2 linked regions of the Rhodopseudomonas palustris HaA2 genome follow. The protein of the gene in region 1 interacts with the protein of each later gene in a pairwise test. Links are inferred from orthologs where the notes say so. Each region holds a gene or a part of one and is shown in the gene's direction. Other genes may lie near its edges.

Region 1 (5,783 bases):
GGCGCTCAACACCGCGCTGATGACCGACGGCGTGGTGATCGAGGTGGCCGACGGTGCCAAGCCGGCGCGGCCGCTGCACATTCTCCACATCGCGTCCGGTGGCGCACCCGCGGCGATGTTCACGCGCTCGCTGATTTCGATCGGCAACAATGCCGCCGCGACGGTGGTCGAAAGCTATGTCGCGAGCGAGGGTGCCGGCGTCTATCAGGTCCACGACGCGGCGGTGATCGCGATCGGCGACGGCGCGCGGCTGGATCACGTCCGGTTGATCGAAGATTCGCGCGAGGCGTTCAGCATCGCCGCCGCCGAAGTGCGCGTCGGCGCGCATGCACACTACAACGTCGTCGGAATCGCGACCGGCGCGCTGGTCAGCCGCTATTCGTCGACCGTGACGATCGCCGGCGAGCACGCGCAGGTCGAGACCAACGGCGTCAATCTGTTGAACGGCAAGCAGCATGCCGACACCACGCTGGTGATGAATCACGACGTGCCGCATTGCGTCAGCCGCGAAGGGTTTCGCGCGGTGGCCGATGATCGCGGACACTCGGTGTTCCAGGGCCGTATCAATGTGCGCCAGCCGGCGCAGCAGACCGATGCCAAGATGATGACGCGGGCGCTGCTGCTTTCCGACGAGGCCGAGGCCGACAACAAGCCGGAACTCGAGATCTTCGCCGACGACGTCACCTGCGGCCACGGCGCCGCGATCGGCGCGCTCGACGATCAACTGCTGTTCTATCTGCGCGCGCGCGGTCTCGCCGAGAAGGAGGCCGAGGCGCTGCTGATCCAGGCCTTCGTCGGCGAGGCGATCGAGGCGATCGCCGACGACAATCTGCGCGAACTCGCGATCGGCGCCGCCGAGCGCTGGCTGGCGGCGCGGGGGTAGGGCGGACAATCATGCAGTCGGCGTCCCGGAGCCAGAAGCGAGCACGCACTTCACCTCTCCCCGCGTGCGGGGAGAGGTCGGATCGTCGCGTAGCGATGATCCGGGTGAGGGGGCGTCTCGCCGAGTCTCGGCCTCGCGGACACGCCCCCTCACCCCAGCCCTCTCCCCGCGCGCGGGGAGAGGGAGTCGATGCGGCACTGCTGCGATCGCTCTCGAGTTGGAAGGCCTGACATGGCGCATCCCGCGGTTTCGAATGGGTCCTACGACGTCGCCAAAGTCCGCGAGGATTTTCCGGCGCTGGCGCTGAAGGTTTACGGCAAGGATCTGGTGTATCTCGACAACGCCGCCTCGGCGCAGAAGCCGCGCGCCGTGCTGGAGCGGATGACCAAGGCGTATGAGAGCGAATACGCCAATGTGCATCGCGGGCTGCATTATCTCGCCAACGCGGCGACCGAAGCCTATGAGGGCGGTCGCACCCGCGTGCAGCATTTCCTCAACGCCAAGCGGCCGGAAGAGATCATCTTCACCCGCAACGCCACCGAGGCGATCAATCTGGTGGCGTCGTCGTTCGGCGCGCCGAATATCGGCGAGGGCGACGAGATCGTGCTCTCGATCATGGAGCACCATTCCAACATCGTGCCGTGGCACTTCTTGCGCGAACGTCAGGGTGCTGTTCTCAAATGGGCGCCGGTCGACGACGACGGCAATTTCCTGATCGACGAATTCGAGAAGCTGCTGTCGCCGAAGACCAAGCTGGTCGCGATCACGCAGATGTCGAACGCGCTCGGCACCATCGTGCCGGTGAAAGAGGTGGTGAAGCTGGCGCACGACCGCGGCATTCCGGTGCTGGTCGACGGCAGCCAGGGCGCGGTGCATCTCACCATCGACGTCCAGGACATCGACTGCGATTTCTACATCATGACCGGCCACAAGCTGTACGGCCCGACCGGGATCGGCGTGCTGTACGGCAAATACGACGTCCTCGCCAAGATGCGGCCGTTCAACGGCGGCGGCGAGATGATTCGCGAAGTGGCGCAGGACTGGGTGACCTACGGCGACCCGCCGCACCGGTTCGAGGCCGGCACCCCGGCGATCGTCGAGGCGGTCGGGCTCGGGGCGGCGATCGACTACGTCAATTCGATCGGCAAGGAGCGCATCGCCGCGCACGAACACGATCTTTTGACGTATGCGGAACAGCGATTGCGCGAGATCAATTCGCTGCGCATCATCGGCACCGCCAAGGGCAAGGGGCCGGTGATTTCCTTCGAGATGAAGGGCGCGCACCCGCACGACATCGCCACCGTGATCGACCGCCAGGGCATCGCGGTGCGGGCGGGAACCCATTGCGTGATGCCGTTGCTGGAGCGGTTCCAGGTCACGGCGACGTGCCGGGCGTCGTTCGGCATGTATAATACCCGTGAGGAAGTCGACCAACTCGCTAATGCGCTGATCAAGGCGCGGGACCTGTTCGCATGACCGATACGATCGAAGCCAAGGCCAATATGCAGACCGTCTCGGCGCTGCCGCCCGAGGAGACCGAGCGGCTCGGCACCGAGATCGTCGCGGCGCTGAAGACGGTGTTCGACCCGGAAATTCCGGCCGACATTTACGAACTCGGCCTGATCTACAAGGTCGAGATCAAGGACGACCGCACCGTCGACGTCGACATGACGCTGACGACGCCGAACTGCCCAGCGGCGGCGGAACTGCCGACCATGGTCGAGAACGCGGTCGCCACCGTGCCCGGCGTCGGCGTGGTCAACGTCGCCATCGTCTGGGAGCCGCCGTGGACGCCGGAGCGGATGAGCGACGAGGCGCGGCTCGTGCTGAATATGTGGTGAGGTGACGTGCGAGGCCTCGCCGTCATTGCGAGGAGCGCAGCGACGAAGCAATCCATGCCCCGTGCACTGAACTGGATTGCTTCGCTTCGCTCGCAATGACGGGGTGAGGGTCTTAGATAATCAACCAACCGGGCGGCCTTGAACCGCCACGAGGATGGAAACGATGACCGAGACGACACCAGCAACGACCCCGACCAAGCCCGCGCGCCGCCCGCGGCCGCAGGTGATGCGCCTGACCGAGGCCGCCGCGACCCGCGTCAAGGACCTGATGTCGCGCGCCGACGGCGAGATCGTCGGGCTGCGCGTCGGCATCAAGAACGGCGGCTGCGCCGGCCAGTCCTACACGGTGGAATACGCCCGCGATCTGCAGGCGACCGACGAGGTGATCGAGGACAAGGGCGTCAAGATCCTGATCGACCCCAAGGCCGTGCTGTTCCTGCTCGGCACCGAGATGGACTACAAGGCCGACAAGATGCAGGCGCAGTTCGTGTTCAACAATCCGAACCAGATCTCGGCCTGCGGCTGCGGCGAGTCGGTCGAGCTGGTGCCGGCCAACGTCGACGGCTGAGGCGTCCGCCGTCGCGATCGCACGGGGGTAGACCCGGTGACGGGTCGAGAGCGGCGGGGGCGCCGATGGACCGCGAATTCCTCATCGATTTGTTTTCGCCGTTCGGGCCGGTGACGATCCGCCGGATGTTTTCCGGCTTCGGCATCTCCGCCGACGGCGTCAATTTCGCGCTGGTGATCCAGGGCGCGATTTATCTGCGCGCCGACGCCGAGACGATTCCGCGTTTCCAGGCCGAGGGCACGGCGCCGTTCCACTACACCACGCGGCTGCGCACGGTGACGGTCGGTTCGTATTGGCGGCTGCCGGACCGGCTGCTCGACGATCCCGACGAACTGGCGCAATGGGCGCGGGCGTCGCTCGCGGCGGCGGAGCGCGCGGCGCTGACGAAGACGCGGAAGCCGAAGAGCAAGCCGCGCGCGGCGGCCAGCGCCGCGAAGCCGAAGCGCGTGCGGCAGCGCGGAGCTTAGTTGCGGCGCTACGCGACCTTGGCGGGCGCGACGCTGCGGAATTCAGGATCGGTTTCGCAGATCACCCGGTTGCGGCCGTTGCGCTTGGCCGAATACAGGCAGGCGTCGGCGCGTTCGATCAGCGCGTCGGCGTCGTCGTCCGGCTTCAGCGTCGAGACGCCGGCCGACAGCGTCACCCGGCCGAGGATCTCGCCGGTCGACTTCTTCTTCAATTCCTTCGACATCACCACGCGGCGGATGTCGTCGGCGACCATCAGCGCCTGGCGCAGCGGCGTGTCCGGCAGCACCACGGCGAATTCCTCGCCGCCGTAGCGCGCCGGGACGTTCTTGGTCTTGATGCTCTGCTTCAACGTCATGCCGACCAGCCGCAGCACCTGATCGCCGGTGAGGTGGCCGTAATTGTCGTTGAACGACTTGAAGTGATCGATGTCCATCATCAGCAGCGACAGCGGCAGCCGGCTCACCGTGGCGCTGCGCACCGCTTCGGTGACGACGCGGTCGAAATGCTTGCGGTTGCCGAGGCCGGTCAAGGGATCGGTCAGGCTCTCGGCGCTGATCGCCTCGAGGCTGGCCTGCAGATTGGTGATTTCCTGCCGCGACGAGGACAGCCGCTCTTCGAGGGCGTGGTTGGCCTGCTGCATCTCGCGGGTCGACCCGACCAGCCGCTCGATGATCGCCTTGATCTGCTCGTGGTCGGTGGCGATCGACAGGTTCTGGCTCGCGCCCTGCAGGTTGTCGCCGAACGTCGCGGTGGTGCCGAGCGCATCGGACAGCAGCGACATCATGTCGTCGATCTCGTTGACGACGCGGGCGCCGATCCGGTCGATGCGCTCGTGGGTGCGGCCGTGCGACAAATAGCTATCGTGTAGCTGCTCGAGGTCGGCGTCCGACAGCCGGCCGTTCTGGGCCAGCGCCTCGTTGATCGCCTTGTTGAGCTCGGCGTTGTAGCCGGTGGCGTAGACGTACCAGATCTCGTAGTTGCGCGGCATCGCGCCCTGCCGCAGCGCCCGGATCTGGTTCAGCGCCAGCTCGGCATACGCCATGCTGCGTTCGTGGTCATTCTGCATGGCGGCCAGATGCTCCCCGTCGTGGGGGGACTGCCCCCAACCCTGCATCAACGGTTGCAAGGCTACGTTGCGAGGGTGAATGCCGGGTAAATGTCCCGGGTCAAACGACCGCGCGTCAGCCCCGTGCGCGCACAGGACGCAGCAGGAAGGCGGGCAGATGCGAATGGTCGCCCGGCTCGGACGACAGGTCGCGTGCCGGCGGCGCCGACCCGAACGAGGCATGGGCAGCCGGCGCGGCGGCGGGCGCCGCCGGCGCGTTGCGCGGTTCGCGGCGCGGCTTGCGGGCCTCGCGCGGTTCACGCGGCTCGCGAACCTCACGGGGCGCCTCACGGGCCTCGACCGGTGCGCGGGCCTCCCGCGGCTCACGCGCAGGGCGCGCTTCGCCACGTCCCTCGCCGCGCGGTTCGCGCCGCGGGCCACGCGACTCGCGGGCCGGGCGGTCTTCGCCCCGCACTTCGCGGCTGCGCGATTCGGACGAGCGCCGCGACGACCGCGCGGGCCGGTCGGTGTCTTCGGCCTGCTCGCGGTCGGCTTCGCCGACCGGGCCGGCGTCGACGCGGGGGATTTCCTTGCCGATCAGCTTCTCGATCGCGGCGATCGATTTCTGGTCGGACGGCGCGACGATCGAGATCGCGGTGCCGAGCCGTCCGGCGCGGCCGGTGCGGCCGACGCGATGGACGTAGTCGTCGGGATGATGCGGCACGTCGAAATTGAAGACGTGGCTGACTTCCGGAATGTCGAGGCCGCGCGCGGCGACGTCCGAGGCCACCAGGATCGGCAATTCGCCCTTGCGGAATTGATCCAGCGCCGCGGTGCGGGCGCTCTGGTCCATGTCGCCGTGTAGCGCGCCGACGCTGAAGCCGTGCTTCTGCAGCGATTTCGCCAGCAACGCCACTTCGCGCTTGCGGTTGCAGAAGATGATCGCGTTCTGCAGGTCGGTGGCGGCGCGGATCAGGC
Region 2 (5,808 bases), 990 kb from region 1 along the record:
CCGCCGCGCGCGGTGACGCGCTGGTCGAAATTGTCGACGTAGTCCTTCAGCGTGGTCGAGATGTCCTGGGTACGCTGGCCCATGCGCTCGACGATGTCGCCGCCGTAGGTCTTCACGGTGCGGTCGAATTCGGAGATGTGGCGGGTGATCAGCGCGCCGAGCGTGCCCGAATCGCGCGCGAACTTCTCGGCGAGCTCGGAGCCCTGCTGCTTCACCAGATCGTCGAACGCGCTCATCTGCATGCTGAGGGCGTCGTGGGCGTTCTCGGTCTGGCTGACGACCTTGGCCACCAGCGTATTCACGGTGACGTCGAGCGCTTCGCTGGCCTTGTCGCCGCTGGTCAGGATCTGGTCTGCGAGGCGGTTGCCGGCGTCGTCGATCTTGCTGACGAGATCACCGCTGCGCAGCTCGAGTTCGAGCAGCAGCGAGTCCGAGGAGTTCTTCAGCGAGTCGTGGACCTGCTCGGTGCGCTCGGAAATGCCGTCGACGATGCTGGACGAACGCTGTTCGAACTCGCCGGTGATGCGATCGAGCCGCTCGTTGAGCATGTCGTGGACGCGGTCGGCGAGTTCGACGAATTCGTCGTGAACGTGCCCGGTCTTGAAATTCAGGCTGGCGGTCAGCCGCTCGCTGGCGTCGAGCACGGCGCGCGTGGTCTCGGCGCTGGCTTCTTCCAGGCGGTCGAGCAGATCGCCGCCGCGCTCGCCGAGGGCGAGGATCATGTTGTCGCCGGCGTGGCTCAGCGCACCGGTGATGTGGGCGCCGCGCTCTTCCAGCGCGCTGGTGATGCTCTTCGCAACTTCGTCGACGCGGCTGGCGATCGCGTCGGAGATCAGCGCGATGTCGTGGCGCAGATCGATCTGCACGCCGGAGATGGCGCTACGCACCTGCTCGGCCTGGCCGACCAGATTGTCGCGCTGATGCGCGATGTCCTGCAGCAGGGCGCGGATGCGGACTTCGTTGTCGGAGTAAGCGCGTTCCAGCGCCGAGACCTCGTTGGCGACCAGGGTCTCGAGCTCGCCGGCGCGCGCGATCGCGCGCTCGACGCCGTCGCCCATCGCCGCGACCTCGCGGCGGATCGCCTGACCGACGGTCACGACGGAATCGCTCGCCGCGATCTCGGGCTCCGAGAATCGGATCGCGACCTGCGCCATCGACTGCGCGATCATCCGCAGTTCCTGGCCGCGCCAGGTCAGGCTGGCGAGGAAGTAGAACAGCATCACCGGGGCGAGGAACAGCGCGATCAGGCCGACCAGCGCCATCGTGCCGCCGGCGCCCTGGCCGACCATCGCCTGCAGCGAGGGCAGGAAGCTGATGGTGAGGACGATGCCGCCGAAGATCCAGACCCCGGCGAAGATCGAGGCGAGGGTGTAGACGTTGCGGGCCGGACGGCCCTTCTGCAGCGCCTGCAGCAACTGGCCGATGGTCTCGCGGTCGTCATTGGCGGGGCGCTGCGCGAACTGACGGTCGTCGTCGTGTTGTTCGAATCCGGGACGGTCGGTTGCGATCCGCGGCTCCGGCGCGCCGTCGTTGAAAGCGGGCGGCGGCGAGAGCGCCGGCGAATTGTCGCTCCGCGCCGAGATCGGATCGTCGGTCGCCGCAGGCGCATCGCTGATGTTCAGGGCTTCCTGAATCGCGGACAGCGCCACTTCGGTCGGATCTTTGATCTTCTTGGGATTATTCGCCATGTGACCTACGCCCTCGTTCTACGCATCCGGGGACACTGCATGAAATCCGATCGCAGTTCGCCGGCTCCGGTCTGATGCTCAAAGCCGGCGCCGTCGAACCCCTCGACGCCGGACTTTTGTCCACCACTTCCGCAAACATCCTATTGGCTCGGTGCATCGAATGAAATGGCCGACGTTAAGACATTCTTAATCATCGTTAACGGGAGTTGCCGCTAACTCCTTCGGCTGACGTGAAAATCCCGATTGGCCCCGGAAACCGGCGGAAAATACCGGACAAAATGGCCTCAAACTTGCGGCGTTGTCCCGAAATGATCCGTTAACCAATCCCGTGCTTGGATCGGTAATTCGTCGACCGCGCCGTGGAAAACGCCGAATCCGCCGGGAGAGAGCCTGTTGTCGCTGCAGCTGGATGGGGTCGAGTGGATGGCGTCGCCACCGTTGGTGCCGGATTCCGGGGCGATCGATGAGGCCCATTTGGCGCGGATGACGCTTGGGGATAAGTCGCTCGCGCGCGAGGTTCTGACGATGTTCTCGGCGCAGGCGTCCCGCCTGGCGGCGGTGCTGTCGTCCTGGCCGGCGGACGCGGCGGCGCTGGCGCATACGCTGAAAGGCTCGGCGCGGGCGATCGGGGCATTCGCGGTGGCGGATGCGGCCGAGGAATTCGAGGATGCGCTGCGGCGCGGCAACGACGCCCCCGAGCGGCTCGCGGCGCTCGACGCCGCGGTCGATCACGCCCGGCGCGCGATCGGCGAACTGCTGGAGCGCTGATCCGCCATGCCCGGCGGCCGCAAAGCTCGCTGCGGCGAAAGGCCGATTGCAGTTCCCGATTTTGCTCGCCGCGGCGCTGGCGGAAAGCCGATCGACCCGCTATAGGACAGCCCGTCATCCTTCCCCTGTCCGAACGAGCAGAGCGTCCGACGAGCAATCATGGCCAAGATTCACTTTGTTGATCACTCCGGAGAGACCCGCATCGTCGACGTCGAGAACGGCGCGACCGTGATGGAAGCGGCGATCCGCAACGCCATCCCCGGCATCGAGGCCGAATGCGGCGGCGCCTGCGCCTGCGCGACCTGCCACGTCTATGTCGACGAGGCCTGGCGCGAGAAGGTCGGCGGCCCCTCGCCGATGGAAGAGGACATGCTCGACTTCGGCTACGACGTGCGCCCGAACTCGCGGCTGTCGTGCCAGATCAAGGTCTCGGACGAACTCGACGGCCTGGTGATCTCGACCCCGGATCGTCAGGCGTAATCACGCCCGCGGCGTCCGCTCTGCGTGATCGACGCCGCGCAGCCACCACGGCGCCAGGTTGGCGATCAATTGATCGGGCAACGGCGTCGGCTTGCGGCTGGTTGCGTCGACCAGCACGGTCACGGCGCGTGCCGAGGCGACGCAGACGCCCTCTGAAAACACCACCTGATCGAAATGCGTCGAGGTCCGGCCGAGCTTGACCAGGCCGATGCCGAGCTCGATGGTTCCCGGCCAGTGCAACTCGCTGCGGAAGTGGATATCGAGCCGCACCAGCACCCAGGACAGCCCCTCCGGGATCAGCCCGTGCGACGGCTGCTTCATCAGCGTGACCCGGCCGGTCTCGAAATAGCTGGCATAGACCGCGTTGTTGACGTGGTTGTTCGGATCGAGGTCGGCGAACCGGACATTGTCCGAAAGTCGGTAGGGGAAGTCCTCCAGCAGAGGCACAGCGTGGTCGCGGGATCGTGCAGACAAGGGCCATTCTCCGGGCTTCTGGAAACCATTGAGCGCAGTTCTTGAGCTAGAACAAGGTGCCGCAAGCCATTTATGGCTTTTCTCCCCCGCCGGGCTTGGCTAGACAAGCCGCGGCCGGACCGCCCGCGTCCGAAAATTCTTCAACACGAAAAGAATCACCATGACCGAAACGATCAAAACCGATGTGCTGATTGTCGGCGCGGGTCCGTGCGGACTATTCGCCGTGTTCGAACTGGGCCTGCTCGATATCAAGACTCACCTCGTCGACATTCTCGACAAGGTCGGCGGCCAGTGCGCCGAGCTGTATCCGGAAAAGCCGATCTACGACATTCCCGGCGTTCCGATGATCACGGGCCACGGCCTGACCGAAGCGCTGATGGAGCAGATCAAGCCGTTCAATCCGACCATCCATCTCAACGAGATGATCGAAAGCGTCGAGAAGATCGGCGACCCGGAGTTCCGCGTCACCACCAATGCCGGCACGGTGTTCGAGTGCAAGGTGCTGGTCGTCGCCGCGGGCGGCGGTTCGTTCCAGCCGAAGCGGCCGCCGGTGCCGGGCGTCGAAGCCTATGAAGGCAAGTCGGTGCACTACGCGGTGCGCAAGATGGAAGAGTTCCGCGGCAAGGACATCGTCATCGTCGGTGGCGGCGATAGCGCGCTGGACTGGACGCTGAACCTCAACCCGATCTGCAAGAGCATGACGCTGGTGCATCGCCGCGACGATTTTCGCGGCGCGCCGCACTCGGTCGAGCAGATGCGCCAGCTGGTCGCGAGCGGCAAGCTCGATCTCAAGATCGGCCAGATCACCGAACTGCAGGGCGAGGACGGCCAGCTCTCGGGCGCCACCATCAAGCTCAACGGCAACAGCATCGCGCAGATCAAGTGCGATGCGATGCTGCCGTTCTTCGGGCTGACGATGAAGCTCGGCCCGGTGGCGAATTGGGGCCTGCAGCTCGAGAACAATCTGATCCCGGTCGACACCGGCACGTTCGAGACCAACGTCCCCGGCATCTTCGCGATCGGCGACATCAACACCTATCCGGGCAAGCTGAAGCTGATCCTGTCGGGCTTCCACGAGGGCGCGCTGATGGCGCAGAAGGCGGTGAAATACGTCTATCCCGACAAGCGCGTCGTGTTCCAGTACACCACCTCGTCGACCAATCTGCAGAAGAAGCTCGGCGTGAACTGAGCGCGCGAACAGCTCGGCGGCGCTGCTGCCGGGCGATCACAGCAAGTCGTTAGTTCAGGGCGCGCCGCAAGGTGCGCCCTTTGTTTTGCGCCTGCCTGCGGCGTTTCGAGCTGTTAGAGCAGCTCTGGTTTTGATGGAATCACCGCCGTCATCCTGAGGTGCCCGCTGGCCGCGCCATGCGCGGCGCTGCGGGCCTCGAAGGATGAGCCGCAAGCGCCTTGGCGCATCCTTCGAGGCTCGCTGCGCTCGCACCTCAGGATGACGACTCCGCACGCGAGAATGCCGCGTCGCTTCAATCATTCGATGCGCGCGCCCCGGAACGACGGGGGCGTTTCGTGACTTGTGACTTCGAGGCATCGAAGGGCGGCGGCTCCGGGTGTCGCTGCGCTCAGCCGGACGACGCGTCTCCTCGGTCGCTCGCTGTTACTTCGTCCGTATCAGCTTCTTCATCGCCTTCGCCGGTCCCAGCCATAGCAGCAGGGCGATCAGCCTGGCGCGGGAGACCGGGAGGTCGCGGCGCTCGCGCAGCAGGTTCAGCAATGCGGCTTGCGCGAACTTCCGTTCGCCGGCGGTCAGCGTGGATCGCTGCGAGGTGATCGCAGCGAGGTCGATCGCGGACGCTGGCGCCGTGCGCGCCAGCGAGGGGTCGGCGAGTTCTAGCATCCGGAACAGCCGCGAGCTGTCGCGCTCGAAATTGCCGGGATCGTCATCGTGCCAGTCGGGCGGCGCGGTCAAGATCGCCGAGGGATCGGGGCCGCCGTGGCTGCGGGCGGCGCTGGCGAGCTTGGCGAGGCGGGCGGAATAGATCTGCCGCAACTCGCGGGTGCGTGTAACGCTGCCGCCGTGCTCGCGATAGCGGATCAGCACCTCGGGCAGGATGGCGATGGCGCCGATATCGGCGAGGCGCAGCCAGAAATCATAATCCTCGCCGGCCTCGAAGGCGGCGCGATAGCCGCCGATGCGCCGCGCGGCGTCTGTGCGGAACATCACCGTCGGATGGATGAACGGGCTCTTCTTGGTCAGCGTCTCGCGCAGGCCGTCCGGGCTCGGCCGCATCTGGCGGCCGGACGATGCGCCCTGGGCGTCGATGATCTCGGCCCAGCCGCCGAGCAGCACGACGTCCGGGTGCGCCTGCAGATAGTCGCGCTGCCGCGCGAGCCGCTCCGGCAGCGCGATGTCGTCGGCGTCGAGTCGCGCGATCAGCGGCGC

What was found.
Region 2: the proteins of RPB_RS15065 (region 1) and RPB_RS19375 interact in binary tests that used the Escherichia coli proteins (3 or more experiments, as listed by UniProt). The link is inferred for Rhodopseudomonas palustris HaA2 from one-to-one orthologs.

What each region holds. Positions count from the first base shown.
Region 1 is NC_007778.1:3,400,048-3,405,830, reverse strand. Bases 1,854-4,589 are described here. They hold RPB_RS15065 (HesB/IscA family protein), read left to right. Parts: upstream 1,854-2,887; coding sequence 2,888-3,292; downstream 3,293-4,589. Other genes in these bases: RPB_RS15055 (GGDEF domain-containing protein), read right to left, coding at 3,768-4,589; RPB_RS15060 (TfoX/Sxy family protein), read left to right, coding at 3,358-3,759; RPB_RS15070 (SUF system Fe-S cluster assembly protein), read left to right, coding at 2,356-2,724; RPB_RS15075 (cysteine desulfurase), read left to right, coding at 1,854-2,359. Outside these bases: Fe-S cluster assembly protein SufD, read left to right, coding at 1-883; more of RPB_RS15075, read left to right, coding at 1,115-1,853; more of RPB_RS15055, read right to left, coding at 4,590-4,835; RPB_RS15050 (DEAD/DEAH box helicase), read right to left, coding at 4,942-5,783. UniProt on the Escherichia coli protein: Is able to transfer iron-sulfur clusters to apo-ferredoxin. Multiple cycles of [2Fe2S] cluster formation and transfer are observed, suggesting that IscA acts catalytically.
Region 2 is NC_007778.1:4,386,663-4,392,470, reverse strand. What follows is about bases 1,515-4,275. They hold RPB_RS19375 (2Fe-2S iron-sulfur cluster-binding protein), read left to right. Parts: upstream 1,515-2,615; coding sequence 2,616-2,936; downstream 2,937-4,275. Other genes in these bases: RPB_RS19365 (NAD(P)/FAD-dependent oxidoreductase), read left to right, coding at 3,571-4,275; RPB_RS19370 (acyl-CoA thioesterase), read right to left, coding at 2,937-3,410; RPB_RS19380 (Hpt domain-containing protein), read left to right, coding at 2,112-2,456; RPB_RS19385 (negative regulator of septation ring formation), read right to left, coding at 1,515-1,688. Also shown: more of RPB_RS19385, read right to left, coding at 1-1,514; more of RPB_RS19365, read left to right, coding at 4,276-4,599; RPB_RS19360 (glycosyltransferase), read right to left, coding at 5,023-5,808. UniProt on the Escherichia coli protein: Ferredoxin are iron-sulfur proteins that transfer electrons in a wide variety of metabolic reactions. Although the function of this ferredoxin is unknown it is probable that it has a role as a cellular electron transfer protein.